2 regions of the Salinicoccus sp. CNSTN-B1 genome follow, and region 2 is predicted to be linked to the other one. Evidence: a T-box and tRNA genes for the amino acid it is inferred to sense, from the RefSeq annotation. Region 2 holds a T-box; the other holds one or more tRNA genes.

Region 1 (16,439 bases), 270 kb from region 2:
GCTCCACCTGTGCATAGAAGGCATCCATATCGATGTGAATGATTCTTCTCTCCATGACATCCACCCATCCAGAAATATTTAAGCCAGTATAACATAAAACGAACAGATGTTCCTAGTTCCTGCCCCCGGATGACTTCTATACATCGTCATACCGACCTCGGTATCTTCAACAAACTTCATATGATTTTTGCGCATGAGTAGATACACGTAGTAGAAATCACCTGCACATGCTCCGGTGTGGAGGGCAAGAAGGTATTTGAAGGCACCGTGTGAAGTGGTCATCATCAGAATCAGCATCAATGTGGTAATGATGATGAAGGGCATCAGGATGATTATGATGAACCGTCCCTTGCTGAAGATCTCCCCTGGTGCCGCAGCATAGAACATCCCGGACTTATAGCCGAAACGCACTCGGCCGGATGGTGCAAATATCTTGAAGAACAGACCATGGATGGCTTCGTGGAAAGTGATGATGGCAAAAAGAAGTGCCATGACAAAAAATACAGCTCCGAACACACCAAGCTGGTCAAAGCCGGCTAAAGCGGAACTCCCTCCACCGGCTGCGAATAGCTCCAGGAGATAAAATACCGCAAACGACAGAATCGTAATCGAGATGGTCATTATATTCAGTACCTTAAGCACCGAGTGATCTTTAAACACATCCAATACATATTTATCTTCCATTGTAGACCTCCTTTCAGATGCACTGTATCATAATACAATCAAATAATGTTAGACTACTATAAAGCATTAGAGACAGGAGTGTATAGAGTGATAGATTTCACCATCATAGGCGGCGGTATCGCCGGCGCCTCCACCGCATACCATCTTGCGAAGAAAGGGTATGCCGTCAGATTGTACGACCGTAACGATACCGGCAAGGCTACAGAGGCCTCTGCCGGCATCATCTGTCCCTGGGTCAGCCAGAGAAGGAACAAAAAATGGTACGCCCTGGTAAGAGAGAGCGCAAAATACTATCCGGAGTTCATCGAAGCACTTAAAGCCGAAACTGGCCTCGACAGTGGTTATAGGCGGGAGGGGTCAATCAGCCTATTCAAGGACGACCATGTACAGGAACTTGCCTTCAAGCGTATTTCGGCCAAACAGGCAGATGCGCCTGAAATGGGGACGGTCCGGAAAGTCTCAAGGGAAGAAGTCGCACAGATGCATCCAGATTTGACCGCCCTCTATCCGGGGGTCCTGGTTGAAGGCGGCGGCCAGGTCAAGGGGTCTGAACTATTGAAAGCCTTGAAAGCCGGCTTCCTTAAATATGGCGGGGAATGGATTAATGCGGATTTTGACCCCTCCCATGCATCAGGCACCCTCATCTATGCAACTGGTGCCTGGGCATTGAACAGCAGCACGAACCCCATATACGCCACCAGCGCTCTGAAGTACTGCATTTCCGCCTCAAGGATTCGAGCAACAAACAGCCTCGTCCTGTCGTCATGGCACTCGGTCCGATCTATATCGTCGAAATGGGAATCAATCAATATGCGATTGGTACCACCCATGAAGACACTGATAGTTTTTCTGCGGAACCATCAGAAGAAAATCATCGATATCTAAGGGATCTCGCTGAGCGATACTTCCCCGAGTCCACTATAGAAGACATCAAGATGATGGTCGGTCTAAAGCCATATGCGCGTGACTTCCTCCCTTTCATCGGTGCCGTAGATGATAGGACGATAGTGATAAACGGCATGGGCGCAACAGGTCTTACCGCAAGCCCCCTTGTCGGCCGTGAAGTGGCGAATCACCTCACAGGGCAAGACACAGTGCTTGATCTGAACGATTTTTCATACCTATAGGGCTTCACCTGTCCTATAGGTCACTCAGATCGCCTCATATATAATACGAAGGAAGGTGTTGCATTGAATATCCTGCGGAATCCAGGTGTATTGAACAGTTTCTTTTACATATATGGGTCCTTATTCCTTCTGTTCCTGCTTCAATTCTTTACAGGAAGCGAGTTCCTCTCATATACTACGACTGTCTACACGATTGTGGTACTGCTCATCTCATGGGTTTTCGGTTCCAGGCTGTTTAAGATCATCGGCATTCTGTTCATCACTGCCGGTATAGTGCTTTCGTTATCAGCAGGCAACAGCATTGCAGCTGTTGCCTCCCATATCACGGACAACCTGCCCTTATTGTTCTTCTTCAGCATCCTGCCATGGATCGGCACTGTCGTTAAAGTCGGGGGTATGGATTCGAGCATCACGGACATGATCCAGGACAAGGCAGACAGGGTTGAAAAGATCTATGGCAAAAGTATGTTCACTTCATACTTCCTGGCCATCTTCCTCAACATCTCAGCACTCTACATCATCCAAAATGTCTTATGGCGCCTGTTCGAGAATGAAGATGATTCACTCAGGAATACATTCATCATCAAGTCTACATTGCGCGCCTTCGCCCTGGCTGTAATCTGGAGCCCCCTTGAAGTGATTGTAGGCCTCACTGTCGACTCGACAGGCACTTCCTACTTTACACTTTTGCCATGGCTCATCACCGTCTCCCTGCTCGTAGGCCTGATTGAAATGTTCATTGCCACAAAAGAATTTCAAGGCATGACACTTGACGTCCAGTCCCCGGAAATCGACAGCGGGCGACTTATCAGGACACTCTTAAAGATGCTCTTATTGCTCGTCAGCTTCCTCGGGGCAGTGATGATCCTCAACACTTGGGCCGCCCTCGACTTCATCATGACCATTGCTCTAATCATACTGCCGTTCTCCGTTACGGCCGCGTTCATCATGCGCCGGTTCAAGCTGTTCCTGAAAACGGGGTGGTTGACTTGGAAGGAGCATAATAATCATCTTCAAAATTTTGCCATCCTATTTTTGTCGCTAGGCATATTCGCAGGCGGTTTCAACAGCAGTGCCGCCCCCTCCATGATGCAACAGGTCTTCGGCTACGTCGATCACCTGCTTGTTCTGATCCTTGTGCTCATCATGATCGTCATCTATGGCCTTGCGATGGTCGGCGTCCACCCAGTGGCGACACTTGCCATTTTAGCAGAGGTACTGGTGCCGGTGTTGACGCCTGAAAATGCATTGAGCATCTCTTTGGTCATGATCGTCTGCGGCATGGGCATATCCCCTGCTGCGCCTTATGGGATCAATGCCACCATGACCGCACAGAGCATGGGGCTCAACCCCTATAAGATCACTAGAATGAACATTGGATTCTCCATCAGGATGGCATCAATCGGCATTCTGATAGCGATGCTCGCACTCATCTTCTGACCCCCTTCACAGTAATGCCGTAACTAAAGAAAGCCCGGACACCTCTTGATGGGATAAGAGGAGGTCCGGGCTTTTCAATTAGGCTCGCACCTAGATCATATAGTAGAACAGCCATGTGAATATGAACAGCAGTATATATCCGAATACCAGCAAGTTCAAAAGGCCGGCGAAACCAAGCGCAAGACGCTGTGCCTGACTATATCCTTTGATGTAACCTAATATTTTGTAGCCGATGAGCATCAGGAGTGGAATGACGAATAGATATGAGAATATGAGAATGAAGCGAGGATTTCCGCCGCCGACATCAAAAAGGGTAAACAAGACCACACTTATAAGGAACAATGCAGTGACTACCGCAAAATATCCCCGGACGCCGATCTTTGTCTGCCTTTCTTCTTTTCGGGTCATAAGATAGACCGCCAATAAGATGATTCCTATGTAGAGTGCACAAATAAGATAAACAGAGTATTCTCCTCCATTTGATGGGTTTTATCAATGTATTATACCATTCATGACATGAAAAAGGGATGGGAGACGAGCTCCCATCCCTTTTGAGTTATTACTTGGTGGTGGCATTAATCTTGACGTCTATACCATTTTGAGCCATTTTGGAGTACGGGCAGAGTTTGTGCGCATCCTCTACATACCTGTCTGCATCACTTTGTTCTACCCCTTCAAATTCCACCTCGATTTCAGCTCCAAGTTTGAAGCCTCCATCCGTCTCGTCCTTCAAGAGTTTTGCTGTTGCCTTGACCGCACGCTTGACGTCATCCGCCTTCGCTTTTTTTAAGACACCGTCGAGCGCACTGTTGAAGCATGCACTATATGCTGCTGCAAATAGCTGCTCGGGGTTCGTTTCTTTCGTGTCTTCCCCGACATCTGCTTCGGCTGCTTGACATTCATCGAAAATGATTTATCTTCGCTATGGACCTCGCCGTCGCGGCCACCCGTGTTGATCATCGTAACTTGATACAATGGTTCCATTAAAAGCTCAACTCCTTTTTAGTCTATACTTGGTATATTGACGTTTCCAGGGAGCATTAAACATGACGGCCTGACTCAGTCACACGCATACCCGTCTCGATCGCCATCCATTTTAAGGCTATACGCAGGATGTCCCTCCTTCACCCCGTCGGGGTGGACCTGCCTCAATTCTGTACAGTTCTTGAACTGGCTTTTTGTACCTGAATCGCCATTTCCACGATCCTCATCTTTTTGGTGGGCCTCGGAATCAAAGGGCTGGTCAAGTGACCAGATGCCAAGCGATTCCTCCTTGGCCTTCTCCTGCGCTTTCTCCAACCGGTCCAGATGCGTCGTGTTGGGGGGATTTATATAACGGACTTGTGCAAGCCCCTCCCTGACAAGGGTTTCATTGACCATCTTGCCATCTGCGTAGATATAGGCAAGGTAGCGCTCGTAATGATCCTGCTTCGGTCCGACATCGAATTCGACCTCTATTGTGTCCGCCCCACTCAAAATTTCCTTCGTCCGTGCCGATGCTTCTTTACCGTAGGGCTGCTCCCCAATCCGTGGATGATTCGTCTCCGGCGTATCTATCAGCAGATAACGGAACGAAACTTCATTGCCTTCAAAGTTAAAACGCGTGGTGTCACCATCTATGAACGAAGCAACGGTGACCACAGTCCGTTCCTCATCCGCCCCCGATGCCCCAGGCGCTTCCCGCTCAGGGCTTTCCGTATCATCAACTACGAATATCGACACTGCCAACATTGCAATGGCACAGAAAAGTGCAATGGCAGCATACCTCAAATAACCTTTTGATGACTCTCCACGAGCCTTCTTCACTGCATAGACGACACCGAACGCAATGGCTGTAGAAACGGCGTACAGTGCTGTAATGAGGAGGCCGGTTCCAAGCGTCGAACTGCTGTCCATAAGCGCAGTCAGTATAGCCAGCACACCGGCGACCGTAATCAGCATCAAAGCTGTCTGCCAACTTTTTTTATACCCTTTGTCCGATATGTATAGGGACACACCTTTAATGAACATCACCAATGATATGAGAGCTGCGATAAACGATAATATAAGAAATACAAAATCCATGCGAAACCTCCAGTACTTTCAGTTCTCAACGCTATAAATTATGGCCAAAGGCAAAAGAATGTGCAAAATGTACACATTCCATTATAATGCCATTGACAAATCCATGTCTCCGTTGTAAATTTGAACATGTAGAAATTATATCAAGACCCCGTAGCTCAGCGGGAGAGCACTTGCTTGACAGGCAAGGGGTCGGTGGTTCGAACCCACTCGGGGTCATATTAAATCACCCAGTCCACGGACTGGGTGATTTTTTTGTCCATTCAATGTGCAACGCTTGATCCAACCTTCTCCAAATAATCAGGATAGCATATCCGCCATCTGCCAAGGTTCCCTTTTATAGAGCTTAAACATGAAGTACATGAGGACAACGATTGAGAATTGCAGAGACTCCCCACCAAATTGCGGATCAGAAAGGATCAGTGTCTCCCTGGCGGCCACATCTTCCTTGACGGTGGCAACATGGCGTCCATGGTAGTAGACTTCCATATCACCTGCCCAATCCTCTTCTATGCTCAGGAAACGCCCATCAATCTTGCCATCCACACGAAAGTGGAGCAGATTGCTGCCGGGCCTTTCCTTGAAGACCATTTCTCCCTGGTCTGTCTGCAGGATGTACTTGGATATATTCATATCCCGAAACTTCCGCTTTTTGAGACCGAGCTTTACTATTCTGCCTTGCGCAGAAGTATAGGAGTAAGTATTACGCCTCTCACAGTTCCTCAGCACCGTGCGGTCGATCTGTGCAATCTCATCCCCGGATTCATCTTCTATAAGAACCTTATGTTTCCTCGAACCTGGAGAAAGTGAATAGCGATATTGTTTCATAACTGCCTCCTTGAAGTTTAGGCTAATTACATTCTGGAACGGACATTATGCCTTCTCGAGCAATGCGACAAGTTCTATATGCACAGTATGTGGGAACAGATCAACCGGTTGAACCCTCTTGAGTTCATAGCCAAACTCGCGTAGCCAAGTGATATCTTCAGCAAAACTTTCCGGGTTGCACGACACATAGACGACGCGGTCGGTGCCGAGGCGTCCAATCCTGCGCATCACCTTGCCGCCGGCACCGGAACGTGGTGGGTCCAGCATCAAAAGATCAGGGATCCCCCATGTCTGTAAAATCTCATCCATTCCGCGGCGGGCATCTTTTGCCAGGAAATAAGTGTTATCGATGCCATTGTCTTTGGCGTTCCTCTTTGCCGATTCAATGGAGGTCTCCACTATCTCTATGCCTGCAAGTGCCTTAACCCGCTTCGCGAAAGGCAAGGAGAAGGTGCCGACGCCGCAGAAAAGATCGATCATGCGATCTTCGCTTTCCACTTCTGCCATCTCAATCGCCAATTCAACAAGTTTCTCGGCCTGTTCAGGATTCGTCTGGAAGAAGGTATCAAACCATATCCGATATTTATAGCCATACATCTCATCATGGATGTAATCACGTCCATAAAGGAGGTGTGTATGCTCTGCCTGCGCCACATCCGCCCAATCTGTATTCTCCATCCACATGAAGCTGACCAGTCCACTGAATTTGCTGCTCAACCGCGATATCAGGTCATCCACTGCCTTTTGATGCGCCTTTGGGGAGTCGGTAGCGAAAATCGCAAGCATGAGTTCTCCGGTTTTCTGTGAATATCGGGTCATGAGATTGCGCAGCAGTCCAGCGTGCGCATCCTTATCATAACCTGAGAGGTCATGGTCTTTCTGCCACCGCGAAACTTCAAGCATCGCCTGCACCATCGGACCACCTGCTATCAGACATGTGTCCAGGTCGATGACATTCCGGAAATTGCCGAGCTCATGCAGCCCCAGTCCGCCTTCAGGACCGAAAGTGAATTCCATCTTATTGCGGTATTCCCAAGGCGTCTCCATACCGATCGCATCTGCTGCAACATCGGGGTCGAACCCATTCCCCGCGAGAAAACGGCGCACTTCGGCCACCTTATAGGCCAATTGCCCCTGGTAATCCCAATGCTGCCAGACGCACCCTCCACATTTGTCAAAATGGGGACAGGGCGCTACAGTGCGCTCCACACTTGGCTTGATGATTTCATCCGGCAGTGCCCTGGCGCGTTTTCGGTCGGGATTCGCTACTGTCACCTGTACTTCTTCTCCAATCAATGTCTGGGGTACGGTGAGCTTCAATTTCCTCGGATTGATGCCACCCCCGTCTCGCCAGACGTGCCCCTACCGGAGCCCTTCTTATCAAGCATGTCTATTTTCACTTCATATGTTTCAGCTTTATTGTTCGACACTCAAGCACCCTCCATCTGTTCTCTTTATCATCATTCTACAATATCCATCGATACTACCACAATTGTATGTTGAATTTTATATGGGCCAATTGCCAAGTGACCTTATTTTATATAAAGATTGCGATGAGCCCCCTACTGCAAAACCGAATATCGCATGACCGAGAGTCCAGTAGAACCATGCAGCCGCATCATCCTTTGAAGGGGGTGTTTCAGTCAATGCACTCAGAAAATAAAGCACGCCTCCTCCCGCAGTGAAGACAACCATATAGGGCCACACCAAAGACTCAAGGCCGAGCGGCAACAAGATATAGTAGAGCACCACAGCACTCGATATGCACGTTGCATAATGGAACAGGATACCCGTTATACTCTTATCGCTCCATTGTTTAAGCACTGGTATATAATCCATATTGTAGAGTAGTATATCCGCTTTATTTCCCGTCGCCTTCCTCACAATCTTCATGATTGCCGCAAGCAACACTCCTGAAATGAAGCCGATCAGAACAAGTTTCAAAAATGTAATCATCCCATTCCTCCCAGTTAAATTGTGTTCTTTCACTATACCCTTTCTCTATGAATTTTACTTCCTGAATCGTTGTAATCGAACAAATCCTTCTGAAACGGATACATGGCATTATTCAAATATTCATGACAAAATATACGGTGAGGTGATTGAAATGGCAAATATCAATATGGATAACTACAAGAAAGCGATCAGGTTGGAAGAACCGTTCGCTCCAACTATGAGTGACATCGATGATAAAGCGGTGCTCGCTGAACGTGTGCTTCTTATGCTACGCAATGAAAAGGCCGGCACGCAAGATATAGATATACCAGAAGATTATACCGCCCAGCGTAAACTTATCCGGGCACTGCTCAATATCAGGCAACCGCTCCCCCTCGATAAGGAAATGATGCAGCTGCTTGACAAACTCCTCCATATTGAAAAAGAGGAGAAAGAAAAGACGTCGCCTGAATCAATCAGAAACATTCAATCCGATTTTCCTAAAACGCGCTTCAAGGAAGCGGATAAGATGGCCCTATGGCAGGGCGACATTACAAATATAGAAGCGGATGCCATCGTCAACGCCGCCAATGAAAAATTGCTCGGATGCATGCAGCCGCTCCATGGGTGCATCGACAACGTCATCCACTCAGCAGCAGGTCCAATGCTCAGGGATGACGGAGCCGAAATCACCCATCGACAGAAAACGGATGAGGAGGCTGGGAATGCCAAAATCACGAGAGGCTACCATCTCCCTGCAAAGTACGTCATCCACACCGTTGGACCGGCGCTCTCCGATGGAGAGGAAGTATCGGCCAGGCATGAAACGACACTAGTATCCAGCTATAGGTCATGCCTTGATATTGCACAAGAAAAGGGAGATGTCAAAACGCTCGTCTTCCCGGCCATTTCCACCGGTGAGTTCAATTTCCCGGAAGAGCGTGCAGCAGAAATTGCTGTATGGACGGTCGATGAATGGCTCAAAACACATGAGCATCATTTCACCAAGGTCATCTTCAATGTATTCACGGAAGCGGACAGGGCAATCTACGAAGCGGTATTAAATGCTTGAATCCGGATTTCCGGCACATTTGTTCATACAAAAAAGCGGCAGAATCTGACCTGGTATCACTAAAGTTTACAGTGAAATAAAATAATTTTTCCTGCGATTCGCATGCATGCGAATCGCAGTTTTTTATGCGGCCACACCCCGTAATTCGATGGGGGTCAAACCAGACAGTACGTCTTGTGGGCGGTCATGATTATAAAAATGGATGTAGGCACTCAGGTTGTCAACGAGTTGATCGTACGTCTCATACCCCTCAGCTTTTCTCACTAAGTGATACCGTTCTGCTTTAAGCTTACCAAAAAAGGATTCCATCGGACCATTATCGATGCACTTACCGACACGGGACATACTTTGTGTCATCCCATGGGCGTTCAAAATTTTTCTGAAACCGTATGAAGTGAACTGGAAACCGCGATCGCTGTGTACCATAGGGGCAGCGCCAGGGTTGGCTGCCAGTGCGGCTTCGATTGTTTCAAATACCAGTTGATTATTATTACTGAAACTAAAATGATGCGCCACAATACTGTTATCAAACAAATCCAAGATGGCACACATGAAGACCCGCCGACCGTTCTCCAGTTTGTATTCGGTCACGTCCGTCAACCATTTCTCATTCTTAAATTCTGATATGAACTGTCTGCCCAAACTGTTATCCACTGTGAAGTCGCCGGATTTCGGAGCGCGTGTGACCTTCTTTTTACGTGTGACGGATTGGACCCCCATGATGCGCATGATCCGTAGAATCCGCCTGGCGCCATAGGCGGTTTTCAAGCGGCGATTGACCATATGACGCATCATTCGATAGCCGGGTACACCATCGTACTTAATGTATAGCTCAGCGATGCCTTTTGCGATGATTTCGTTCTCAACCTCATATTGGGGTTTCTGCCGTTTCTGATATTGATAATAAGCCTGACGGCTGATGTTAGCGACTGCGCACAGATCAGAGATGGAATAGCCTTCCCTGTGCAGTTCTGTGATTGCTTCATGAATCCGTTGCCCCCGAACCCGGCTTACTTGCGTTTCCTCTCGAGTTCTTCCAACTTTTTTAAGAACGCATTCTCAACCTCCACTTTCTTTCATTTCCAGCGTTCTATCTCCAGCTCCCTTTTCAGCTTGTCCGTTTCGGTCAGTTCACTATCTGATTTACGATGGCCGCGGCGATCTTCCAAGCCGTATTTACCAGACGCCTCATATTTCTTCACATATTGATAGGCTTGTTGATAGCTGACCTCAAACAATTCTGATAGTTCACGGATACTGATTTCATGAGTTTCATGATATTGTACGATCTGTAATCGTTCTTCATATGTGGTCTTTCTGGATTTCATCATGGATTGCGCCCCTCCAAAGGTAGACTTGAGTTTCTTGCCTTCAGTATACGCGATAACCCACTTTCTGACTGTCTCATGGGAACGAATATTGTATTTTCTGGCGAGTGCACTATAATCGATGTCTGTGCTCAGATATTCCGCAACGACCATTGCTTTGAACGCGGAAGCATACGTATCGTGACGCCTTCGGACCTTTAATGCTTCAGGTCCTTTTTCTTGGTACATCAACACCCATTGATTGAGAGTCGTGATGCTAATATCAAAGTGCTGAACTGTTGCGTTTGGGTTCCCATTTTCTAAATAATATTCAACAATCTGTATCTTCTCTTCAAAACTTCTATGTCGAGCCACGAAAAAACCTCCTAAGTTTTTCAGATTTTTTATTTCATCTGTAAACTTAGGAGGTAGCAGGTCAATCACTTCTGCCGCTCTTTCTATTCTATTAAGTCCATGCTCATATAGCGTTCCCCTGTGTCCGGTGCAATTGCTGCCACACGTTTGCCAGGGCCCAGTTTCTTCGCGACCTCAATCGCTGCAAATACAGAAGCACCCGCAGAAGGCCCGACAAAAATGCCTTCTTCCTTAGCCAACCTCCTGAACATATCGACTGCATCATCATCCTTTATTTGAATGATCTCATCCCATATATCGGTATTCAATATATTCGGGATGAAGCCGGGGCTCGTCCCGACGAGCTTATGCTTACCAGGCTTGCCACCCGACAATACAGGCGAACCTTCAGGCTCCACCACAGCAATGTGCAAGTCTTTAAGGTGCTCCCTTAAAGTTTCACCGGTACCTGTGATTGTACCGCCTGTGCCAGCTGTTGCGACAAATGCATCGAGATTATAATCGAAATCATCCAGGATTTCAATCGCCGTCGTCGTCCGGTGGATATCCGGATTGGCACTGTTTTCGAATTGTTGGGGGATGAAACTGTTAGGCCTTTCAGCATGCAGTTCCTTAGCCTTCCGGATGGACCCGGCATCTTCTCTTCAGCCGGTGTCAGCACCACTTCAGCGCCATACGCCTTCAGAAGGTTGATGCGCTCACTCGTTGAGCTGTCAGGCAGGACGAATATTGCGTCATAGCCTTTTGCCGCCGCATTCATCGCCAACCCTATACCGGTATTGCCGCTTGTTGGCTCGATGATCGTTCCGCCCGGCTCAATCAACCCCTCTGCTTCAGCACGGTCCAGCATGCTGAATGCTGCACGGTCCTTTACACTTTTGCTCGGGTTGAACATTTCAAGTTTTACATAGACATCAGCAGCGCCTTCCGGCACGACTCTGTTGAGCTTCACCATCGGCGTATGTCCGATCAAATCAACAATGCTGTCGACTCTATTCATATGATGATCCCTCGTTTCTTTTAATCCCTACTTCATTGCTATACTATAACATTCTTCACCCGGCTGTTAAAGCAGCCTGCCTATTGGAGTCAGGATGCGGCTCCCCTCCTCCCATGACTCTTGAAATGCTTCCCATCTAAAAAAACTCCTGATGTTCAATCAGGAGTGCATGCTAAAATTGAGGGCTTCATGCCTTCAGTTCTTCTGCTTCTTCGAGCTCAAACGCATTAAGCAGAGCCCGCGCTTCTTCGGTCGATTTTGTGCCCATCAGACTGTTTCTAAGCGCGCCTGCGCCTCTGAACCCTTTTACATAAATTTTGAAAAAGCGGTGCAGGGCAGTATATTTACGGGGCACTTCTTTACTGTATTGATCATACAGGTTGAGATGTGTCCGCAGTAGCTCAAGCAGTTCTTTACTGCTATGCATTTTCTGTTCCTTCTCAAATGCGAACGGATTTTTGAAGATTCCCCGTCCGATCATGACGCCATCCACTCCATATTTTTCGGCGAGCATCATGCCTGTTTCGCGGTCCGGAATATCGCCGTTGATGGTCAGTAGCGTATCCGGGGCGATTGCATCGCGCATTTCGCGGATTTCTGGAATCAGCTCCCAATGGGCATCATATTTGCTCATCTCTTTACGCGTACGCAAGTGGATGGAAAGGTTCGCGATGTCTTGTTCGAATAGATGTTTGAGCCATTCCTTCCACTCATCGGTCTCATCATACCCAAGGCGTGTCTTGACGCTGACCGGCAACCCACCGGCCTTCGCCGCCTGTATGAGCTCTGCTGCGATTTCCGGCCGCTTTATCAATCCGCTTCCTTTACCGTCTCCAGCCACGTTCGGAACAGGGCATCCCATATTCAAGTCGATGCCTCTGAAGCCCTCCTCCGCCATACCGATGCTCATCCGGCGGAAGTGTTCTGGGCGATCCCCCAGATGTGGGCGACAATGGGCTGTTCATCTTCAGTGAACATCAGTCGACCCCGGACACTGTCGATGCCTTCTGGATGACAGTAGCTGTCTGAATTTGTAAATTCCGTAAAATAGACATCCGGAGCAGCCGCTTCTGCAACGACATGCCGGAATACAACGTCCGTCACTTCTTCCATCGGTGCCAGCACGAAGAACGGACGCGGCAGTTCATGCCAAAAATTATCCTTTTTCATATGTTTCCTTCCTTCTTACAACAATCATCTTTTATCTGCCAATGTGGCTAGTCCACATACTTGCCATGCTTGGGCTTAGCCATCTCATCAAAGTTCTCGGCCAGTTCCTTCAGGCCATCAGCCAACAGTTCCCCGGAGAGGGGTTTCCCATGCCCGGTCACTGCTACGGATGGTTTCAGTGCTTCAAGAGTGACCACGGATTCTTTGGCGGATTGCCAATCTGTGGTCAGATATCTCGGTGGCCCGCTGATCACCAGTTCTTGCGTCAATACTTCATATAGATTTTCCTGTCTGACAGCGACAAATGCATCGCCTGCAATCAATGTCCTGTCACGCTCCCTGAATAGAGCGACATGACCCGGGGTGTGCCCTGGTGTATGGAGCCATTTGAATTCCGGCATATGCGGTACACTGCCGTCCTCGGGAAGCGGTTCTACATTATCTCCCAAATCAATCGGTTCTATCGGGAAAATCGGCGATGTCTTAGCGACCATTCCTCCCTCAACGGTAGCGTCCGGTTTCGGGTAGGGCGCCTTGCCGGTCAGAAACGGCATTTCCAGCTTGTGGGCGTAGACCGGCACATCCCAATACTTCACCAGCTCGATGATGGCCCCTACATGATCAAAGTGGCCGTGGGTCAAAATGATCGCCTGTGGCCGGCGCCCTTCCCCGAAACGATCTTCAACGGCTGAAATGATTTTTTCGTGCGAGTTTGGCATGCCTGCATCCACCAGCACAAAGTCACCTGTTTTCGGATTGCCGACAAGATGTATATTGACTATTTGTACCGTGTAGGTGTAAAGGTCCGGCAATACTTCAAAGCCTGTGCCACTTTTGATGGATGTAGCCGGCACCGTTTTATAATCTTCTCCGTAATTCATTTTATTGCCCATAGATGGCACCTCCTTGAAATCATATTACCTTTTACCCTTTGCTCAGAAATTCATGTCTCATAGGAGGTGGGGGGGCAAATCTATTTCAATTCCAGGCGCACTACCGCTTCCACATGATTCGTCTGAGGGAACATATCGACCGGTGTAACCCGCCCGGCTCTATAGCCATGCTCCGTCAAGTAGTTCAAATCTCGCTGGAGTGTGCTTGGATTGCATGATACATATACGATCTTTTCCGGCGCCACTTCTGCCAAGGCTTCCAAAAATTCTGGATGGCAGCCCTTTCTTGGTGGATCGACAAAGACGACGTCAGGTTCGACGCCTTGGTCGACAAGCTGCTTCATGACATCTTCTGATTTGCCCAAGTGGTATTCTGCATTATCCACACCATTCAATACTGCGTTTTCCCTTGCATCAAGCACAGCCGACTCCACACTTTCGATGCCGATTATCTTTTTGGCGCTGTCTGTTGCACACAAACCGATTGTTCCGATGCCGCAATATGTGTCGATAATCGTTTCGTCGCCTTTTAGGTCAGCCAGCTCGATTGCTTTTTGATAAAGCCTCTCCGTCTGTGCGTGGTTCACCTGATAGAAGGATTTCGCTTTGATGCGGAACTGTTTACCAAGCAGGGTGTCAGTGATATATGCATTGCCGTACAACGTGATGGTTTCCTCTCCAAAAATGACATTCGTCTTCTCATCATTGATGTTCTGGACGATGCTTGCCACCATCGGGAATTGTTTTGTGATTGCTTCAATGACCGGCTCGAAGAGGTTTTTCTTGCCGTTCGTGACGAAGGCTACCTGCACTTCGCTGTCGTCGTGGTTTGAGCGGATGATGACATGCCGGACCAGGCCTTGGTGCAATGCCTCATCATAGACTGATATCCTTGCTTTGTTGAATTCATCCCTGATGGATACCATCAGTTCATTATGGATGTCCTTTTGGATGAGGCAGTCATCTATATCAATGATGTCATGGCTCCGCGGACGGTAGAACCCCATTTCAACTTTGCCGTCATTGAACTGCACGGGTATCTGTGACTTGTTGCGGTAATTGAATGGGGTCTCGGCCCCTATGATGGATTCTATATCGAGGTTCAGTTTTCCCATGCGGTTGATTGTCTTGTCGACGGTACTTGTCTTGAAACGCTGCTGCTCGAGATAATCGAGTGTCTGTATCTGGCATCCGCCACATTGGAAGTAATAGGGACATGGCGGGGTGATACGGTTGTTTGACGCCTCTTTGACCTCAAGTGTCTTGCCGAAACCGAATTTACGGTTGGCCTTCACCACTTTAAAATCTATCTCCTCACCTTTCAGCACATCCGGGATGAAGATTGGATATCCTTCTACCTTCACCACACCCATGCCTTCGTGTGTATAGTCTTCGACCGTTCCGGTGAATCGTTCATTCTTTGTCACTTGTGCCATGCTTATCCTCCTTTAAGTCAATTTCATACCAACTGAACCCGTTGCCAAGTTCTTCGACATGCCTGACTGCTTGTTCATCTATATATGCTTTTGCACGTGTGGCGGTCTTGAACATATATGTGCCACCCGGGATGATGGTCATTGGTTTCTTATGATCAAAATATGGATTTGTCATCATATATTCGATGACGATATCCCGTACAGTCCTTTGTGATTCATGGAGTACTTCAGCATCTCTTAGGAAGGGGGTATAGGCTACCCTGTAGTTGTTTGCCGGAACAATGAAAGAATCCCCGGTTGGATGTCCTTGCCTTGGTATTTCATTTCAGTGACACGTTCGCTGTCACTGATTTTTTTCGCCGTTCCACTGTAGCGCGCCGGGCGCGAGATGTCGAATGTATACTCCAGATCGAAGAATGTATCGAAGTTATAGCTTGGAAAACCGTTTTTGGAACTATTGGCTTTCAGTAGATCTTCATTTTCATCTACCTGATTGAACTGGGAGGCGCTCCATTCCAGCCATTCTTTGAGAATTCCCCCATCTATCTTGATGATGACCATCGAGTTTGTGTGTTTATAAAGGTCAATCGCTGCACTGAGGGTAAGTTCCCCTTCCGCCAAGACTGTGAAGTCATGCGGTCCATCCCTGCCGGCTTTCGTGACAGCATTGAAGCCAAGCACCGGTAATCGTTCCAGGTCGCTGCGACTGATGAGCGTTTCGGCGTATGCCTTGCTGGCTTCCGCTACGGCTTGGACTGCTTTGGAAGGAATGATGCGGGAGAAATAGGTATGCCACGTTTCATCTATATGGCCAATCGGTTCAGAAAGATAATCCAGTACCTTCCTATGGGAAACTTCATATTTTGATAACGTCTCCCTAGTTGGAGTGAGGCTTTCGGATTCAATCAGATGTGCCCTCGAATTCTTGACTTCCCACGCCCCATCATCATCTACCCCCAGGTCGAACTCAATGCATCCCAGGTGGCTCGCTGAAACACCCGGCTGCACCATCGGTTTCCCGTTGACGGCACCACGCTTGAAATCAATCGCATCAATCCGCGCTTCGAAGTTTCGGTCTGGAAAGAATTCGTGGGTGTGCCCGAAGATGATG
Region 2 (16,439 bases):
AAGATCGTGAAATAATACTCATCCCCCTCACCATGCTGATATTTTCTTTAGGGGGCGCCACTTTTGGTATGGCTGAATCGACACTAATCTTCATTCCGATGGGAATCCTACTTGCCCGCTCGCTCGGCATGGATGCGATGACGGGCATGGCGATAGTGGCTCTCGGAGCTGCCTCAGGATTTGCCGGGGGCTTTATGAACATCTTTACAGTCGGTGTGGCACAGGAGATTGCAGAACTCCCCTTATTCTCTGGTATGCTCTATAGGATTATCATACAGCTCATCTTTGTCGCGATTGCCTCATTCTTCGTCTACAGATACGGTAAACGTGTCCAGCACGATAAGACCAAAAGCTATGTCTATGCTCTAGAGCAATCAAATCGTCAGGAAGCATATTCGTTCAAAACATTTACAATGAGGCATGCTCTGGTGCTGGTCATCATCCTGGCTGGATTCGGTCTGATCATCTACGGAGTGGTAAAAGGATGGTCCACCGGAACCGACCTCGCAGCAATATTCCTTGCAATGGGGATACTATCCGGGCTCGTCGGGGCAATACCCCCAACATGATTGCAGAGGATTTCATTAAAGGGGCAAAAGAAGTGACCTTCGGCGCACTGATAGTCGGCCTTGCCCGGTGCATCCTGCTGATACTTGATGACGGGACCATCATCGATACAGTCATATATGCTGTAAGCTCTATATTGGACGGGCTGCCGGCTGCAATTGCTGCAGTTGGAATGTTTCTCACGCAATTCATACTCAATTTCTTTATACCTTCTGGCTTCTGGACAGGCCGCTACGACCATTCCGCTGATGGCACCGATTGGGGATATCGTAGGCATCTCCAGACAGTCGGTTGTCCTCGCTTTCCAGATGGGCGACGGACTTTCCAACTATTTGTTTCCAACGTCCGCGATTTTGATGGCCGGTTTAAGCATCGCGAACATCCCCTATGAGAAATGGCTGAGGTTCGTTTGGCCCATCATGGTCAGTTGGGTGGCGGCGAGTGCCCTGTTCATGGTCATCAGTCTATGGATTAATTACGGGCCTTTCTAAACAAAAACGGCGATAATCATTGATTATCGCCGTTTTTGTTTAATTTCTGCTTAACTTCGCTGATAAAGTACAAACTGCCGGTAACAAGCAGTACATCCCCATCAAATGTGTCCAGGAATGCTTCATAGTCATCAACCATGGCCCTTACCGGATGCCGGACTTTTTCGAATACCGTCTCTTTATCCAAGGCTTTTGGAAAATCGAATTCAGTGACGTTGAAGGAATCGGCAATCGATTCAAGTTTACCGATCATCGTATCGATCGGCTTACCTTCTATTGCAGAAAACAGGACAGTAATATCCCTGTTTGGATATTCCTTCGTCATAGTATTCACCAATGCATCGACGGCCTCATTGTTATGGGCACCATCCAAAATGATCAAAGGTTCGGTCGATACCACTTCTATCCTGCCTGGCCAAACTGTCTCTTCAATGCCTTGTATCATCAGATTGCAGTCGATATTGGCCTGCTTCCTTTCGTAGAGTTCAATGAGCGCTGCAATCGCAAGGGAGGCATTCTCCTTCTGGTGCCTGCCTGGCATGCTTAACTTTAGGTCCTGGAAGTCATATTGCCCGTACTGGAATTGGAATTCACCGTTTTCAGGAATAAGGATGATATCCTGGTTCAATTCGATTCCCTTTGAACCGTTCTCTTCAAGGATTTTATGGATATAATCCCTGGAAACATCATCTTTGACACTGAAGACTAAAGGGACCCCTGGCTTTATCACACCACTTTTATCTTTTGTGATATCAAGCAATGTGTCTCCCAGGATGGCGGTGTGATCAAGACCTATGCTTGTCAACACTGTCAGAATCGGATTGAATACGTTCGTCGAATCTTTTTTCGCGCCGAGTCCCGCTTCAACAAGTACATAATCGACTGGCTGAATGGTACCGAAATGGACGAACATCATCGTTGTGATGATTTCAAACTCAGTCGCAGTGCCAAGATCGGTTTCTCTTTCCAATTCCTCGCTTATAGGCTTCACTATTTCGATCAGTTCAACAAGCTGTTCATCGGTAATCGGATGGCCGTCGACTGATATGCGTTCATTGAATGTTTCGATGTAGGGGGAAGTGAAGGTCCCCACGGCGTACCCATTGCGGTTTAAAGCGTTCCGCATATAGGCCACAGTGGATCCTTTGCCGTTCGTTCCCACTATATGGATTCCATTGATGTTCCGTTCAGGATTATCAAGCTGTCCAAGCATCCATTCCATGCGTTTTACACCTGGTTTGATGCCGAACTTCATCCTATCATGGATCCAATTCAACCCTTCTTGGTATTCCATCACTTATCCCTTTCTTTTCAGGTTATTCAACCTTTCTTCTACCTCATCATACTGTGCCTGATAGTTCTGCTGTTTTTCCTTTTCTTTCTCGACGACTGCAGCGGGTGCATTTTGGACGAATTTCTCATTGCCAAGCTTACCTTCAACACGTTTCAGTTCGCCTTCCAGACGCTTCAACTCATTTGTAAGCCTCTCAATCTCCTCTTCCATATCAATCAATCCAGACAATGGGAGAATTACAGTGGCTCCATTGACCACATCTGTTTTGACATCATCATCTGCAGTAATATGGGATGAAATCTCCAATGTTTCCGGATTACAGAAACGCTCGATGTAATGGCGGTTAGATTCTATAATTTCAAGCCTCGATTCATCTTTCACTTCAATCAGGATGTCGATCGGCTTCGACAACGGAGTGTTTACATCATTCCGTGTATGACGGACGGATTTTATGATGTCAACCAATAGCGCCATGGCATTCTTCGATGTCGGGTTGCTCAGTGCAGGGATCGCCTCGGGCCAGTCGCTTACAACAATCGAACGATCATTGTCGATGGCTTGGTAGATTTCTTCTGTAACGAATGGCATGAATGGATGCAGCATTTTCAATACGCTGTCTAAAGTGTGCAGCAAGACGGAACGGGTCATCGCCTTTTCACTGTCTGACCCTTCAGACATTGGTACTTTCGCCATCTCAATATACCAGTCGCAGAATTCATCCCAGATGAAATTATAGAGGATACGTCCCACTTCCCCGAATTCGTATTGTTCAGAGAGACGCGTGACATCAGAAATCGTTTCATTCAAACGCGTAAGGATCCATTCATCTGCGAGTGATTTATCCCCTTCAAGATCTATATCCTGCATCTTGAAGTCCTCGCCAATGTTCATAAGTGCAAATCGTGACGCATTCCATATTTTATTGATGAAATTCCAGACGGACTCGACTTTTTCATCGGAATATCTGAGATCCTGCCCGGCGTCGATCCGGTGGAGAGGAAATAACGCAATGCATCGGCACCGTAATTTTCGATGACATCCATTGGGTCAACACCATTTCCAAGCGATTTGGACATCTTGCGGTTCTGTTCATCCCTTACAAGACCATGGAGGAGCACATCATCAAATGGCTTTTCCCCAGTGTGTTCCAGTGAAGAGAAAATCATGCGTGCTACCCAGAAGAATATAATGTCGTAACCTGTTACCAGTACGTTGGTCGGGAAGAATTTCTTCAGATCATCAGTTTCTTCCGGCCATCCCATCGTCGAAAACGGCCATAGGGCACTGGAGAACCATGTATCCAGGACGTCTTCGTCCTGTGTCCACTCCTCAATGTTTTCAGGAGGCGTCAAGCCGACGTAAATTTCTCCGGTATCATTATGATACCAGGCCGGAATCTGATGCCCCCACCACAGCTGCCTCGATATCACCCAGTCCCGGATGTCGCCCATCCATCGTCTGAACGTCGCATCGAACCGCTCCGGTACAAATTGTATGGCCTCATCGGTATCCTGGTTATCCAGGCTATTTTTTGCCAATGTGTCCATCTTTACGAACCATTGCGTCGACAAATACGGCTCTACAACTGCACCGCTTCTTTCGGAATGCCCCACAGAGTGCATATGCGGTTCCACTTTAATCAGATAACCTTCGGATTTGAGGTCTGACACCAGAGCTCTACGACATTCAAAACGATCCATGCCTTCGTATTTTCCGGCAAGTTCATTCATCGAGCCATCCTCATTCATTACATTGATGCGCTCAAGGTTATGTTTCTCCCCAAGAGTGAAATCATTTGGATCATGTGCAGGCGTCACTTTCATTACACCCGTACCAAACTCCATATCCACATAGGGGTCGCTTATAATCGGCAATTCACGACCGACAATCGGCAAAGTTACGGATTGGCCAATGTATTCTTTGTAACGCTCATCTTCTGGATGGACCACAATCGCCGTATCACCAAGCATCGTTTCTGGACGTGTTGTAGCAATTTCAGATGATTCCCGTCAGGCAGCGGGTAACGGACATGGTAGAAATTGCCTTCCACTTCCTTATGGATGACTTCGATATCACTGAGTGCTGTTTTAGTGGCCGGATCCCAGTTGATGATGTATTCTCCGCGATAGATGAGATTTTTATTGTACATATCCACAAACACTTTACGGACAGCTTTTGAAAGCCCCTCATCCATCGTAAAACGTTCTTTATCGTAATCAAGCCCGAGACCAAGCTTCTTCCACTGGCTCCGGATGAAATCTGCATATTCTTCCTTCCATCCCCAAGCATGCTCAAGGAATTTTTCCCTGCCAATCTCATGTCTTGAAATGCCCTGTTCACGTAGACGTGCATCGACCTTTGCCTGGGTTGCTATTCCGGCATGATCCATCCCAGGCAGATAAAGCACTTCATAACCTTGCATACGCTTCATACGTGTGATTATATCTTGCAGTGTAGTGTCCCAAGCATGCCCGAGATGCAGTTTGCCAGTAACATTCGGTGGCGGGATGACGATCGAAAATGGTGGTTTATCCGAATTTGCATCAGATTTAAAATATCCTGATTCCACCCATTTTTCATATTTTCCTTCTTCCACTTTTTGTGGATTATATTTCTTCGACATTTCCATATTATTCTCTCCTTAAGACATAATAAAAAGCTTCCATCCTGAATAGGACGGAAGCTCCGCGGTACCACCTAAATTCAACCTCTACGGCTGCACTTGAAATGATTAACGCTCATTACACGTCAGCACCTACTCGATTCAGAACTGATTGCAAGCAGACTACTTTCACAGCAAGTTTTGACATGTTTCCAGCACCACATGTTCTCTGGATTTCCCGCTTACCGCTACTCTTCTGCACTCTTTATATTTCATTAGTTTTATAGTATTCCAACGGTTCAGGACTGTCAAGTCCTTTAGCTGTCCTGGCTGTACCTGCTGCGTTTCAGCATCAAATTGATGAGGGGTGCAATGATGAGCAGAATGAAGAAGATGCGGAAGATATGATAGCTTGAAATCATTGCGATGTTAGCATTCATCTCAACAGCTACGATGATGATCTGGCCGATTCCACCCGGCGCAGCACTCAGGAAAAGATTTGTAAACTGATGCTCCGTAGTGATTATAAATAAAAACACCAGTATCATCGTTCCGAAGATGAGAAGAACATTTTGAATGATCATAGAAACGATCATCCGTGTGTTCAATTGATTGACCAACGTTGAAATTTGCATGCCAATCCTAAGGCCGAACAGAAGTTGAGCGGCATATAGGAATTCTATATCGACTGAAAAACTGTGGCCTGTCGTCAAATTCCACACCAATATTGCAATCATCGGCCCAATCATGACGGGTACAGGGAATTTCAACTTTCCCAGGATGTAGATCAGCAAGGGCGCAAAAACGATGATCCAGATCATTTCAGGGATGAACATTTCTGAGAGAGGCGCCGCCACATCATTTATACCGTCAGAACTACCGTGCGGTGCCAAACTTGCAATGAAGGGGACGATAATGACCACAAGGACTATTCTGGACATTTGCGTCAAAGTAACGAGCAGAAGGTCCGCTTTCTTCTCCTCCTCAGCCATGACGATCATCTGCGATAAGGCACCTGGAATTGTAGCAAGCACTGCCGTTTCGTAAGAGCACCCGGTCAATTTCATGAAGAACCGCGAAAGCACCAGGCTCAAAGCGACGATTAAAACAGAAAGCAATATGATATTCATGTAGTCATCGGCCATATCAATCAGTGTATCTTCCGTAAAAGTCGAGCCAATCTCAGCTCCTATGATTATCAGTCCGGCACTGCCCAACCATTTCGGATAGGCAAACTCTGCATTTACGAAGCGATGAAACACTATTGCAGCAATCATGGCACCAAAAAGCCAAGGCAATATCATGTCACTGAAGTGAAGTATAGAAGACACTGCTGCTGCCATTACAAAGAGCAGCACGAGGTAGAGATATTTCATCTGTCCCCTCCTTTATATCGATCAGAGACCTTTACAATAGGCGCAGACATAAGAAAACCCTGCCTCCCGGCAGGGTGCATAATTCAACTGGTCGCTGTCAATGCGCCTGGTGATGCAATTGTAGTGGCTGCCACGCCTTGGAATGACTGCACTACGTTGTTCATGGCCGCTTCTGAAGTAAGCTCTTGCTCTGAAGTCGCTTCAAAATGCACTGCTGCTACACCAGTTGCTGGCGTTTCCTGGATGATTGCAGCACTTTCTTCCTCTTCTTCTCCTTCTGAACCGCCACCGCTGAACTGATTCACAATCAATGGAATGATCAATAGGACGATGAGGATCGGGATAATCCACATAAGAGGGTTCTTTTTGTCTACCTTCTCCCTCTGGATCATTTCCCTGTTCTGACCTTCAATATAGACCAGATCTTCTTCTCTTTCACCCTTCATATTTGCATCCGTGTCAGAGATGAATTCATCATTTTTAACCACTTGTGATTCCCCCACATTATATAATTTACTCCATTATACACTTAATTGGTGCTTTGGTAAAAGCCTATTTGGTTGCCAATCGATCCAATGCTGTTGAGAAAGCATCGATCGTACGCTCAATATCTTCTGGCGTATGTTTAGTCGAGAGGAACATCCCTTCAAATTGGGAAGGTGGCAGATAGACCCCTTCTTTGAGAAGTTCCTGATAAAGTTCCCTAAACAGGTCGAGATCGCTGGTATTGGCGCTGTCGAAATCCACCACAGGCCCTTCTGTAAGGAAGAACCCAATCATGGACCCGGCGCGATTTACAGTTATAGGTAGATCATGTTTGCCGAAGACTTCCTTGAGTCCGGATTCGAGCATGTCGCCCAGTTTATTGAAATGCTCGTAACTCTCAGGCGTCAGTTGACGCAACGTTTCCAAACCTGCCGTCATAGCGAGCGGATTGCCTGAGAGCGTCCCTGCCTGATAGATGTTACCAACTGGTGCAATGTGTTCCATGATATCGCGGCGTCCACCATAGGCGCCCACCGGCAGCCCCCGCCGATCACTTTGCCGAGGCATGTGAGGTCCGGCTTGATGCCGTAATGACCCTGAGCGCTGTTATATCCGACACGAAAACCTGTCATCACTTCATCGAAGATAAGCAGTGTCCCATTCTCTTCTGTAAGCTCACGCACGAATTTCAAAAAGCCATCTTTTGGAGGCACTACCCCCATATTACCGGCTACCGGCTCCATAATGACAGCCGCAATGTCGTCACCGAACTTGTCAAAAGCCATCTTCAAGCTTTCTTCATCATTGTACGGCACCGTAACTGTATTCGCTGCGGTTCCTTCCGGCACGCCTGGGGAATCAGGCAAACCTAATGTAGCTACACCACTCCCTGCTTTGATCAGGAGAGAATCACTATGGCCGTGATAGCAACCTTCAAATTTAAGTATTTTGTTTCTGCCGGTATATCCCCGTGCCAGCCGGAGAGCAGCCAAAGTCGCTTCTGTACCTGATGACACCATGCGAAGCATTTCTACTGACGGCACCCTTTCTATGACCAGCTCGGCCAATTCGTTTTCAAGGCGGGTAGGTGCACCGAAGCTTGTGCCTTTTTGGGCTGCTGCTGTAAGTGCGTCGACGACCTTCCTATCGCTGTGGCCCAGGATAAGTGGTCCGAAACTTAAAACATAATCGATGTATTCGTTGCCGTCCACATCATATGTCCTGGCCCCTTCTGCCCGATCGATGAATAAAGGATCCATACCAACCGATTTGAATGCTCTCACTGGACTATTGACCCCTCCAGGCATGAGTTCCTTTGCAGTCTGATAAAGTTCTTGTGACTTTTTATACATTCCTATTCCATCCCTTCATCAAGCATTCTGCAAATATCTTTTGCAAAATAAGTAATTATCATATCTGCCCCGCGCGTTTCATGGAAATCATCTGTTCCATGATAACCGCTTCATCAAGAAGGCCCATATCAACTGCCGTGCGCGTCATTGCATATTCCCCACTCACATTATAGGCGACCACTGGCACATCGCTACGCTCACGTACATCCCTGATGATATCGAGGTAGGAAAGTGCAGGTTTGACAATCATCATATCGCAGCCTTCTTCGAGATCGCTTGACAGCTCACGATGGGCTTCAAGACGATTGGCAGGGTCCATCTGATATGTTCTTCGGTCACCGAATGATGGTGTGGAGTCTGCTGCGTCCCTGAACGGCCCATAAAATTTAGAAGCATATTTGATGCCATAGCTCATGATTGGAATATGGCTGAATCCATTGTCATCGAGCCCCTTACGGATTTCAGAAACAAATCCATCCATCATATTACTTGGAGCAATTATATCAGCACCTGCTCTAGCCTGAGACACTGCGGTCCTTACAAGAAGCGGTAATGTGCTGTCATTGTCGACGTCCTGAGTATTAGGGTCTATCAAACCACAATGGCCATGGTCGGTATACTCACAGAGGCAGGTATCAAGTATGACAAGAATTTCCGGGTGCAATCTTTTCGATATCCGGCATGCTTCCTGTACCACGCCATTATCGTCATAGGCACCATGGCCTTCAGCATCTTTCTCCTTCGGGATGCCAAAGAATATTACGGATTTTATCCCTGCTTTTTTGACAGCGTCAAGTTCTTCCTCAAGAAGGTTCAATGAAATCTGGAAAACACCTTTCATTGAAGGCACTTCTTCACGAACATCATCTTTTTCCACTACAAAAATAGGATAGATGAGATCCTCTTTCGTTATTTTCGTTTCGCGGACCATGTCACGCATGAATGCAGAACTTCTTAAACGCCGATGTCTATCAAAATTCATCCTTAGCTCTCCAATCGATTCTATTTTCTAGAAGGTTCATAATACTTTCCATTGTTGCTTTCTCAGGCTGCACTGGTTCTATACCAAATTCCATCAGTGCCGTTGCCGTAACGTGACCGATTGCAATGGCCAGTACGCCGTCCAGTTCAAAAGCAGAGAAATGCTTCTGAAACGCCCTGACACCTGACGGGCTTAAAAAAATGACAGCAAAAAGATCTTCTTTAAGGCGCGTCCTCATACCCTTGAGCGATTTGTCATTTTCCACTGGATGATAAAGGAAATGCCTGTCGACTTGGCAACCTGCTTTCAGGAGATGCTTATAGATCAACGGACGGGCATTTTTACTGACCGGGTACAGGAGACGTTCTCCTTTTTTTGCTTCAAATTCTGCCATGAACCCTTCTTGGGTATATTCAGTGGGCTCAAAATCAACATGATAGCCCCGCTCTTCCAGTGCTTCGCTTGTTTTTCTGCCGATTGTGGCAATTTTTTTCCAATCCACTCTGTCGATATAGGGCATGAAGAATTCGACTGCATTCGGGCTGGTTAAAAGGAGCCAGTCATATGTTTCCTCAAACACAGATTCATCCAGTGTGAAAGGTTCGACAGTAATAAGGGGCAGGTGGACAAGTTCCATCAGATCAGAATGGACTGTAGGTGTCCTGCTTTGGGTCGTGACAACGATGGGCTTATAGTGACTCATTGATCCGATCGATGATATCTTTGGCTCCCATGCGTTCCATCTCATCTGCGACGATATTTCCGAGCGTCTCCGGGTCTTCATGGGATTTTTTGACGATGTACTGTTCGCTGCCATCCTCAGGCATGATGAGGCCAGTCAAATAAAGTTCTCCATCCTCATATGAAGCATGGCCTCCGATAGGCACTTGGCAACTGCCATCCATTCTCCTCAAAAATGCCCGTTCTGCAGATGTGCAGATTGCATCTTCTTTTGAATGGACACTCTGTAGTATCTCAATCAATTCATGGTCGTCTGAGCGGCATTCGATACCCAATGCTCCTTGGGCAATCGCTGGAATGAACTCTTCTGGGTCGAAGTATTCAGCCACGATGTCATCTGACCACCCATGCGCTTCAACCCGGCTGCAGCCAGGATGATGGCATCATATTTGCCATCCTTCATCTTTTGGATACGGGTATCGATGTTGCCTCGTACCCAATCTACCTTGATGTCATCACGCATCGACAGCAGTTGTGCACCTCTTCTGAGACTGCTCGTCCCTACCACACTGCCACTCGGCAGATCCTTAAACAGTATATTATTGTTCGACAGGAAAGCATCACGCATATCTTCGCGTTTAGGGACGCATGCAATAGTGAATCCTTCAGGCATCACACTTGGCACATCCTTCAGGCTATGTATCGCCATATCGATTTCCCTGTTTATCATGGCATCTTCGATTTCTTTGACGAACAAGCCCTTCCCTCCTACTTTTGAAAGTTGGACATCAACTATCCTGTCGCCTTTTGTCACAATTTCTTTTATGTCAATTTCCATATCCGGGTAGTGTTTTTTCAGCTGTTCAATAAACTGTTTGGATTGTGTCATGGCAAGTCCGCTTCGTCTGGAGCCAACGGTAAATTTTCTCATGCTCTCTCTCCTTTAATAGTTCCAGAAATGAAAACTGGAAAGTTGTGTTATAAACAAATAATTCATCATACAGATAATAAATATTACGATATTCGCTACTGCAAACTTATAGATGTTGCGCGTCAAACTCAAATAGGAAAGAAGGCCCCCATAAAGTATGAGCACAATCAATGTACCAAGGACTTTAAGGTCCATCAGAATATCTGTACCGAATATATATAATCCCCACTGGATACCGAGGAATATACCTATCAATATAAACAAAAATCCAAGTATTGCGGTCCGGATCATCATTTTTTTGGCTGTCTCCACACTGAAGAGTGAGAAGAAGAGACGATTGAAACGCTTCTTTTTAAGATTATCATATTGGATGATATATATGCCGGCATGAAGGACCGAAATAAAGAACATGACGTAAGACAGCAATGACAAGACGACATGGATCACGAGCAGATCATTCATGATGGCAGATACTTCAGTCACTTCATCATACGTCACGGGTGCGAATGTGTACATTGAGAGCAGCAAAAAAGCAGTGAAGACATAAATTGCAAATGCGATTTCCGAATCACTGCGTTTATATTGCACGACTCCGATGATGACGAGTAGCATTGAAAGGACATATATCCCTTCAAAAACCGTCTGTATCGGGAAACGTCCTAGGGACAGGCCGATTTGCACAAAGGAAAATATATGAAAGATTGCCCCTGCCCCGACAAGATAAAACGAAACCTTTCTGGCCTGCCGATTTCTGAAAAACAAATCGTAACTCAGCACAGAAAGGCTTAAAAAGTATAGCAGAAGTATAAACTCATGACTGCGGAACATCATATCCATATGGTTTCCACCTATCTAATCACTTGCGAGTGCCTGTTTCTGGCCAGACGTTTCTCATGCTGTTTTTCTTTTTCCTGACGCGTTATCATTTCCACCTCTTCTTCGATGCCGAAGAGCTGTTTGATTTCTGCGAGTTTCTCAGTCGATTTCCTGTCACCCGAGATCTCTTTAGTATAGGTGATTGGTTCCCGCAACATCTGGTTGATGATACTCTTCATATGCTTTGAAATAACGGCACGTTCACGATCGCTCATCTCAGGTATTTTCCGCTCAACACTCTGCAATGTTTCTTCCTGTATGCCAAGTGCTTTAGTACGGAGCGCCTGTATTACTGGAACGACGCCAAGCATGTTGATCCATTCGTTGAATTGGTCCATACTCTCGGCTATCATGCCTTCAATCTTATTTGCTTCCTGTTGTCTGGTGGACAAGTTGGCATCCACCAGTCCTTGTAGATCATCAACATTATACATATATATATTGTCCATATTACCCACTGTTGGCTCGATGTCACGTGGCATGGCGATATCCATCATTATAAGCGGACTGCCTTTACGTTTGCCTGCTATAGAGGCGACCGTCTCTTCAGTGATTACATACTCCCGAGCAGCGGTACTTGAAATGACTATATCGGCATTCCTCAGTTCATCTTCAAGCATTTCGAGGGTTGTACTGCGGCCATTGAACCTTTCTGCAAGCTGTTGCGCCTTGTCAATAGAGCGGTTGACCACAGTCACATCCTTGATGCCATTGGAAGTCAGGTTCAACAGCGATTGCTCGGCCATCTCCCCTGCCCCGATGATAAGAACTTTACTGTCGCTGACACGTGAAAATATCTTTTTGGCGAGTTCTACTGCAGCATACGATGTTGAAATCGCATTTTTGGAGATATCTGTCTCATTATGTCCCCTTTTTGCCACTGTAATCGCTTCTTTAAACAGTTTATTGAATATGGTGCCAGTAGTATGCTCTTCCTGGGCAGTCATGAAGGCTTCCCTGATTTGACCAAGTATCTGCGTTTCACCCAACACCATGGAATCGAGTCCTGATGCTACCCGGTACAAGTGCTCTATCGCCTCATCACCGATTTTGACGTCGGTAATCTTCTTGATTGTATCAAGTTCCAGGTTGAACCAGTCTGCCAAAAACATCTGGGTATAATATTTACCTGTATGCACCTGATCACTGACTACATATACTTCCGTCCTGTTACATGTAGAAAGCAGCACTGCTTCCAGTACACTTTTTTGTTCCCGCAATGAGTGGAGCGCATGGATGACATCTTCATCTTCGAAGGCCACTGCCTCACGTTCTTCAACACTTGCTTTTCTATAATTTAGGCTCAATGCGATGACATGCATGTGAATTGCCTCCCTATGCTATTGTGGCTATGTCTGAGCCACTATCAATACTTATTATTTTAACAGAAAGTGTTTCCTTAATCCATCGCATGGGATTATTTATAGTAATTATAAATAAGAAACTTTTGTGAACTTCTAGATGTATTCCGAAATGGCATCCATCACTGTTGATACATTTTTTTTATCTATAGAAGAGAATGGAATCATGGCATCTTCCTCTTCCAGATCAATCGTTTCCCTCACTGATTTCAGATGCTTCTGCAGTTTGCTCTTTGGAATCTTATCCATTTTAGTGCATATCAGAATGACTGGGATTTCGAAGTGCTTCAAGTAGTCATACATCAATATGTCGTCCTCCGTCGGTTTGTGCCTGAGGTCGACAAGTTGGATGACTGCAGATAGCTCCTCACGCTCTGCAAGGTAACTCTCAATCATCTGTCCCCATTTCTCACGTGCTGTCTTGGATTGCTTCGCGTAGCCGTAGCCAGGCACATCGACAAATATGAATTGATCATCCATATTATAAAAATTCAATGTTTGGGTCTTGCCTGGTTTAGATGAAGTCCTCGCAAAATTCTTTCGTCCTGCAATTGCATTGATGAATGAAGATTTGCCGACATTCGACCGTCCGCTTAATGCGATTTCTTTCAGGCCTGTAGCTGGATATTGTGCTTTCTCAACAGCAGATATAAGGATGTCTATGTTATTCGGGTTGATTTTCACTAGAATGCTCCTTTCAGAAAAAAAAGCTGCCACATATCTGGACAGCTTTTTTTGTATTATGCACTTTTACGGTTCAATTCGATTTTCTCGCCGTTCTCATCGAAAAGTAGCGGTTCTGCTTCTTCTTCTATAGTCGCCCGTGTAATTTTCACTTTGCGGATTTCATCATTGGACGGTACATTGAACATAATGTCTACCATTCGCTCTTCTATGATTGAACGGAGTCCGCGGGCCCCTGTTTTTCTTTCGATGGCAAGTTCACTGATCGCATTCAATGCATCTTCTTCGAATTCAAGCTCGACATCATCAATCTGGAGCATTTTCTCATACTGTTTGACCAGCGCGTTCTTAGGCTCCGTCAGAATTGATTTAAGTGCTTCGACATCAAGTTCTTCAAGGTGGCTGATGATCGGAACGCGACCGATGAATTCTGGAATCAGGCCGTAGCTCTGAAGATCATCAGGGCGCACTTTGGACATCAACTCATCTTTGTCATTCATTTTGTCTGATGCACCGCCGAACCCAATGACTTTTTCACCGATACGACGTTTGATGATTTCATCCATACCATCAAATGCACCACCGAGCACGAACAGGATGTTCTTAGTATCAATCTGGATCGATTCTTGATTTGGATGTTTACGTCCACCTTGTGGCGGTACGCTTGCAGTCGTTCCTTCAAGGATTTTGAGCAGGGCTTGCTGGACACCTTCACCTGAAACATCACGGGTAATGGAGGTGTTTTCACCTTTGCGTGCTATCTTGTCAATTTCATCTACATAGATGATGCCTTGTTCTGCCCGCTCGACATCGAAATCCGCCGCTTGGATAAGGCGCAGCAGAATGTTTTCAACGTCGTCACCGACATAACCTGCTTCAGTCAGGCTTGTGGCATCGGCAATGGCGAAAGGCACATTCAGTGTGCGTGCCAATGTTTGGGCCAACAGTGTTTTACCACTGCCTGTTGGGCCAATCAGAGCGATATTACTTTTAGAGATTTCTACACCATCTTCTTGGTTCTGGTTGATTCTCTTATAGTGGTTATATACAGCTACACTCAAAGCACGTTTAGCATTGTCCTGTCCAATGACATAATCATTCAACGCTTCCAATATTTCCTGTGGTTTTGGTACTTCTGTAATAACTTCGGTCTTTTCGGACTTCAGTTCTTCTTCGATGATTTCATGGCAGAGTTCTATACATTCATTACAGATATAGACGCCGCTGCCTGCAATGAGTTTCTTGACCTGTTCCTGATCTTTTCCACAGAAGGAACAAGTCAGATTCGTATCGTCCTCATTAAATTTGAACATATTCAACACCTCTTTTTTCATTCTTGTAAAATATACTAGAAAACTTCAGCGAAATCAAATATCCGGTTTTAGGCCCCATAATACAGCGAGCCCCACAACTTTATGTTGCAGAGCTCACCCTTATAATCTTTTGATTCTATTTCTGTTTACGGTTATCTACGAGTACATCGATTGCTTTTTGTATTTTAAGGTCATCTTTAAGCATTGATAGATCACCAAGAGTGGACTTGATGTCTTCTACGCTGATGCCGAACTGTTCACTCATTTTTTCGAGCTCCTTGTCCATGTCTGCTTCTTCAACCTCGATGTTTTCATCGATGGAGATCTGCTTTAGGACAAGATTCGTGCGTACACGTTTCTCTGCATCATCTTTCATCTGCTCGCGCAATGCATCTTCATCCTGACCAGAAAGCTGCTGGTACATTTCCATGTTGATGCCTTGCTGAGAAAGGCGTTGTTCGAATTCTTGGAGCATGCGGTCTGTTTCTGTCTTGACCATTGCTTCAGGTACATCGATTTCAGCATTTTCAGATGCTTGTTCGATGAGCTGTTCCTTCATAGTTACATCCGCTTCGTTCTCTTTGGCTTCTTTGAGGTCTTTTTCAAGTTTCTCCTTCAAAGCGTCGACCGTTTCTACATCTTGGTCAAGTTCTTTGACGAGTTCATCATCAAGTTCTGGGATTTCTTTAGATTTGATGCTGTTTACTTTAACTTTGAAGACCGCTTCTTTACCAGCAAGTTCCTCTGCGTGGTACTCTTCAGGGAAAGTGACGTTGACATCTTTCTCCTCTTCTAGGGACATGCCCACTACCTGTTCTTCAAAGCCAGGGATGAAGCTGCCTGAACCGACTTCCAGTTCGTAGCCGTCTGCTTTGCCGCCTTCGAACTGCTCACCATCAACGTAGCCATCGAAATCAAGGTTTACGACATCTCCGTTTTCAACTGAACCTTCTTCTTTAACGACCATGTCAGCATGTGCTTCCAACATATTATCAATTTCTTTTTGGACATCTTCGTCAGTAACTTCAGTATCAAGTTCTTCCGCTTCCAGTCCTTTATATTCACCGAGCTTGACTTCTGGTTCAACAGTGACCTTCGCGCTGAAGATGAGGTCCTGTCCTTTTCCATCTGCTCTACATCGACTTCCGGCTGATCGACCGGATTGATGTCCGCTTCCTGAACTGCCTCTGTATATGCTTTAGGAAGCAGTATATCCAATGCATCCTGATAAAGGGATTCTACACCAAAACGTTTCTCGAACATTTGACGCGGTACTTTACCTTTCCTGAATCCAGGCATGCTCACTTCTTTGGATACTTTTTTAAATGCTTCATCGAGAGCACCGTCTACTTCTTTTGCTGGTACAGTAACTGTAAGAATGCCTTCGTTACCCTCTTGTTTTTCCCACTTCTGAGTCATAATCATATTCCTCCGTTAGTCCAT

The links. A T-box is a leader RNA that pairs with one kind of tRNA and senses whether it is charged. The one in region 2 lies ahead of ACYF68_RS07180 (valine--tRNA ligase), so its partner is inferred to be a tRNA-Val.
Region 1: it encodes a tRNA-Val, which carries the amino acid that the T-box ahead of ACYF68_RS07180 (valine--tRNA ligase) is inferred to sense. The anticodon was not compared.

Annotation. Positions count from the first base shown of each region.
Region 1 is NZ_JBTWMN010000004.1:925,702-942,140, reverse strand. Features, by position in the region: partial or broken gene dinB (DNA polymerase IV) at 1-55, opposite strand, end outside; gene ACYF68_RS05535 (DUF3267 domain-containing protein) at 79-684, opposite strand; partial or broken gene ACYF68_RS05530 (NAD(P)/FAD-dependent oxidoreductase) at 730-1,281, shown strand; gene ACYF68_RS05525 (NAD(P)/FAD-dependent oxidoreductase) at 1,314-1,811, shown strand; gene ACYF68_RS05520 (hypothetical protein) at 1,875-3,251, shown strand; gene ACYF68_RS05515 (hypothetical protein) at 3,342-3,659, opposite strand; partial or broken gene ACYF68_RS05510 (Ohr family peroxiredoxin) at 3,811-4,235, opposite strand; gene ACYF68_RS05505 (thermonuclease family protein) at 4,311-5,315, opposite strand; tRNA gene ACYF68_RS05500 (tRNA-Val) at 5,460-5,531, shown strand; gene ACYF68_RS05495 (hypothetical protein) at 5,613-6,140, opposite strand; partial or broken gene rlmD (23S rRNA (uracil(1939)-C(5))-methyltransferase RlmD) at 6,186-7,528, opposite strand; gene ACYF68_RS05485 (hypothetical protein) at 7,647-8,096, opposite strand; gene ACYF68_RS05480 (protein-ADP-ribose hydrolase) at 8,248-9,147, shown strand; partial or broken gene ACYF68_RS05475 (IS3 family transposase) at 9,271-10,185, opposite strand; gene ACYF68_RS05470 (helix-turn-helix domain-containing protein) at 10,224-10,829, opposite strand; partial or broken gene cysK (cysteine synthase A) at 10,913-11,829, opposite strand; partial or broken gene ACYF68_RS05460 (tRNA dihydrouridine synthase) at 12,017-12,999, opposite strand; gene ACYF68_RS05455 (MBL fold metallo-hydrolase) at 13,047-13,892, opposite strand; gene rlmD (23S rRNA (uracil(1939)-C(5))-methyltransferase RlmD) at 13,973-15,328, opposite strand; gene ACYF68_RS05445 (hypothetical protein) at 15,306-15,506, opposite strand; gene ACYF68_RS05440 (metallophosphoesterase) at 15,584-16,439, opposite strand, start outside.
Region 2 is NZ_JBTWMN010000004.1:1,193,912-1,210,350, reverse strand. Features, by position in the region: partial or broken gene ACYF68_RS07195 (YfcC family protein) at 1-724, shown strand, start outside; gene ACYF68_RS07190 (hypothetical protein) at 816-1,058, shown strand; gene ACYF68_RS07185 (bifunctional folylpolyglutamate synthase/dihydrofolate synthase) at 1,075-2,352, opposite strand; partial or broken gene ACYF68_RS07180 (valine--tRNA ligase) at 2,356-4,981, opposite strand; T-box leader at 5,022-5,225, opposite strand; gene ACYF68_RS07175 (AbrB family transcriptional regulator) at 5,272-6,330, opposite strand; gene ACYF68_RS07170 (hypothetical protein) at 6,414-6,818, opposite strand; partial or broken gene hemL (glutamate-1-semialdehyde 2,1-aminomutase) at 6,883-8,174, opposite strand; partial or broken gene hemB (porphobilinogen synthase) at 8,171-9,150, opposite strand; gene ACYF68_RS07155 (uroporphyrinogen-III synthase) at 9,140-9,853, opposite strand; partial or broken gene hemC (hydroxymethylbilane synthase) at 9,840-10,762, opposite strand; gene ccsA (cytochrome c biogenesis protein CcsA) at 10,775-11,599, opposite strand; gene hemA (glutamyl-tRNA reductase) at 11,611-12,960, opposite strand; gene yihA (ribosome biogenesis GTP-binding protein YihA/YsxC) at 13,096-13,683, opposite strand; gene clpX (ATP-dependent Clp protease ATP-binding subunit ClpX) at 13,740-14,996, opposite strand; partial or broken gene tig (trigger factor) at 15,133-16,415, opposite strand.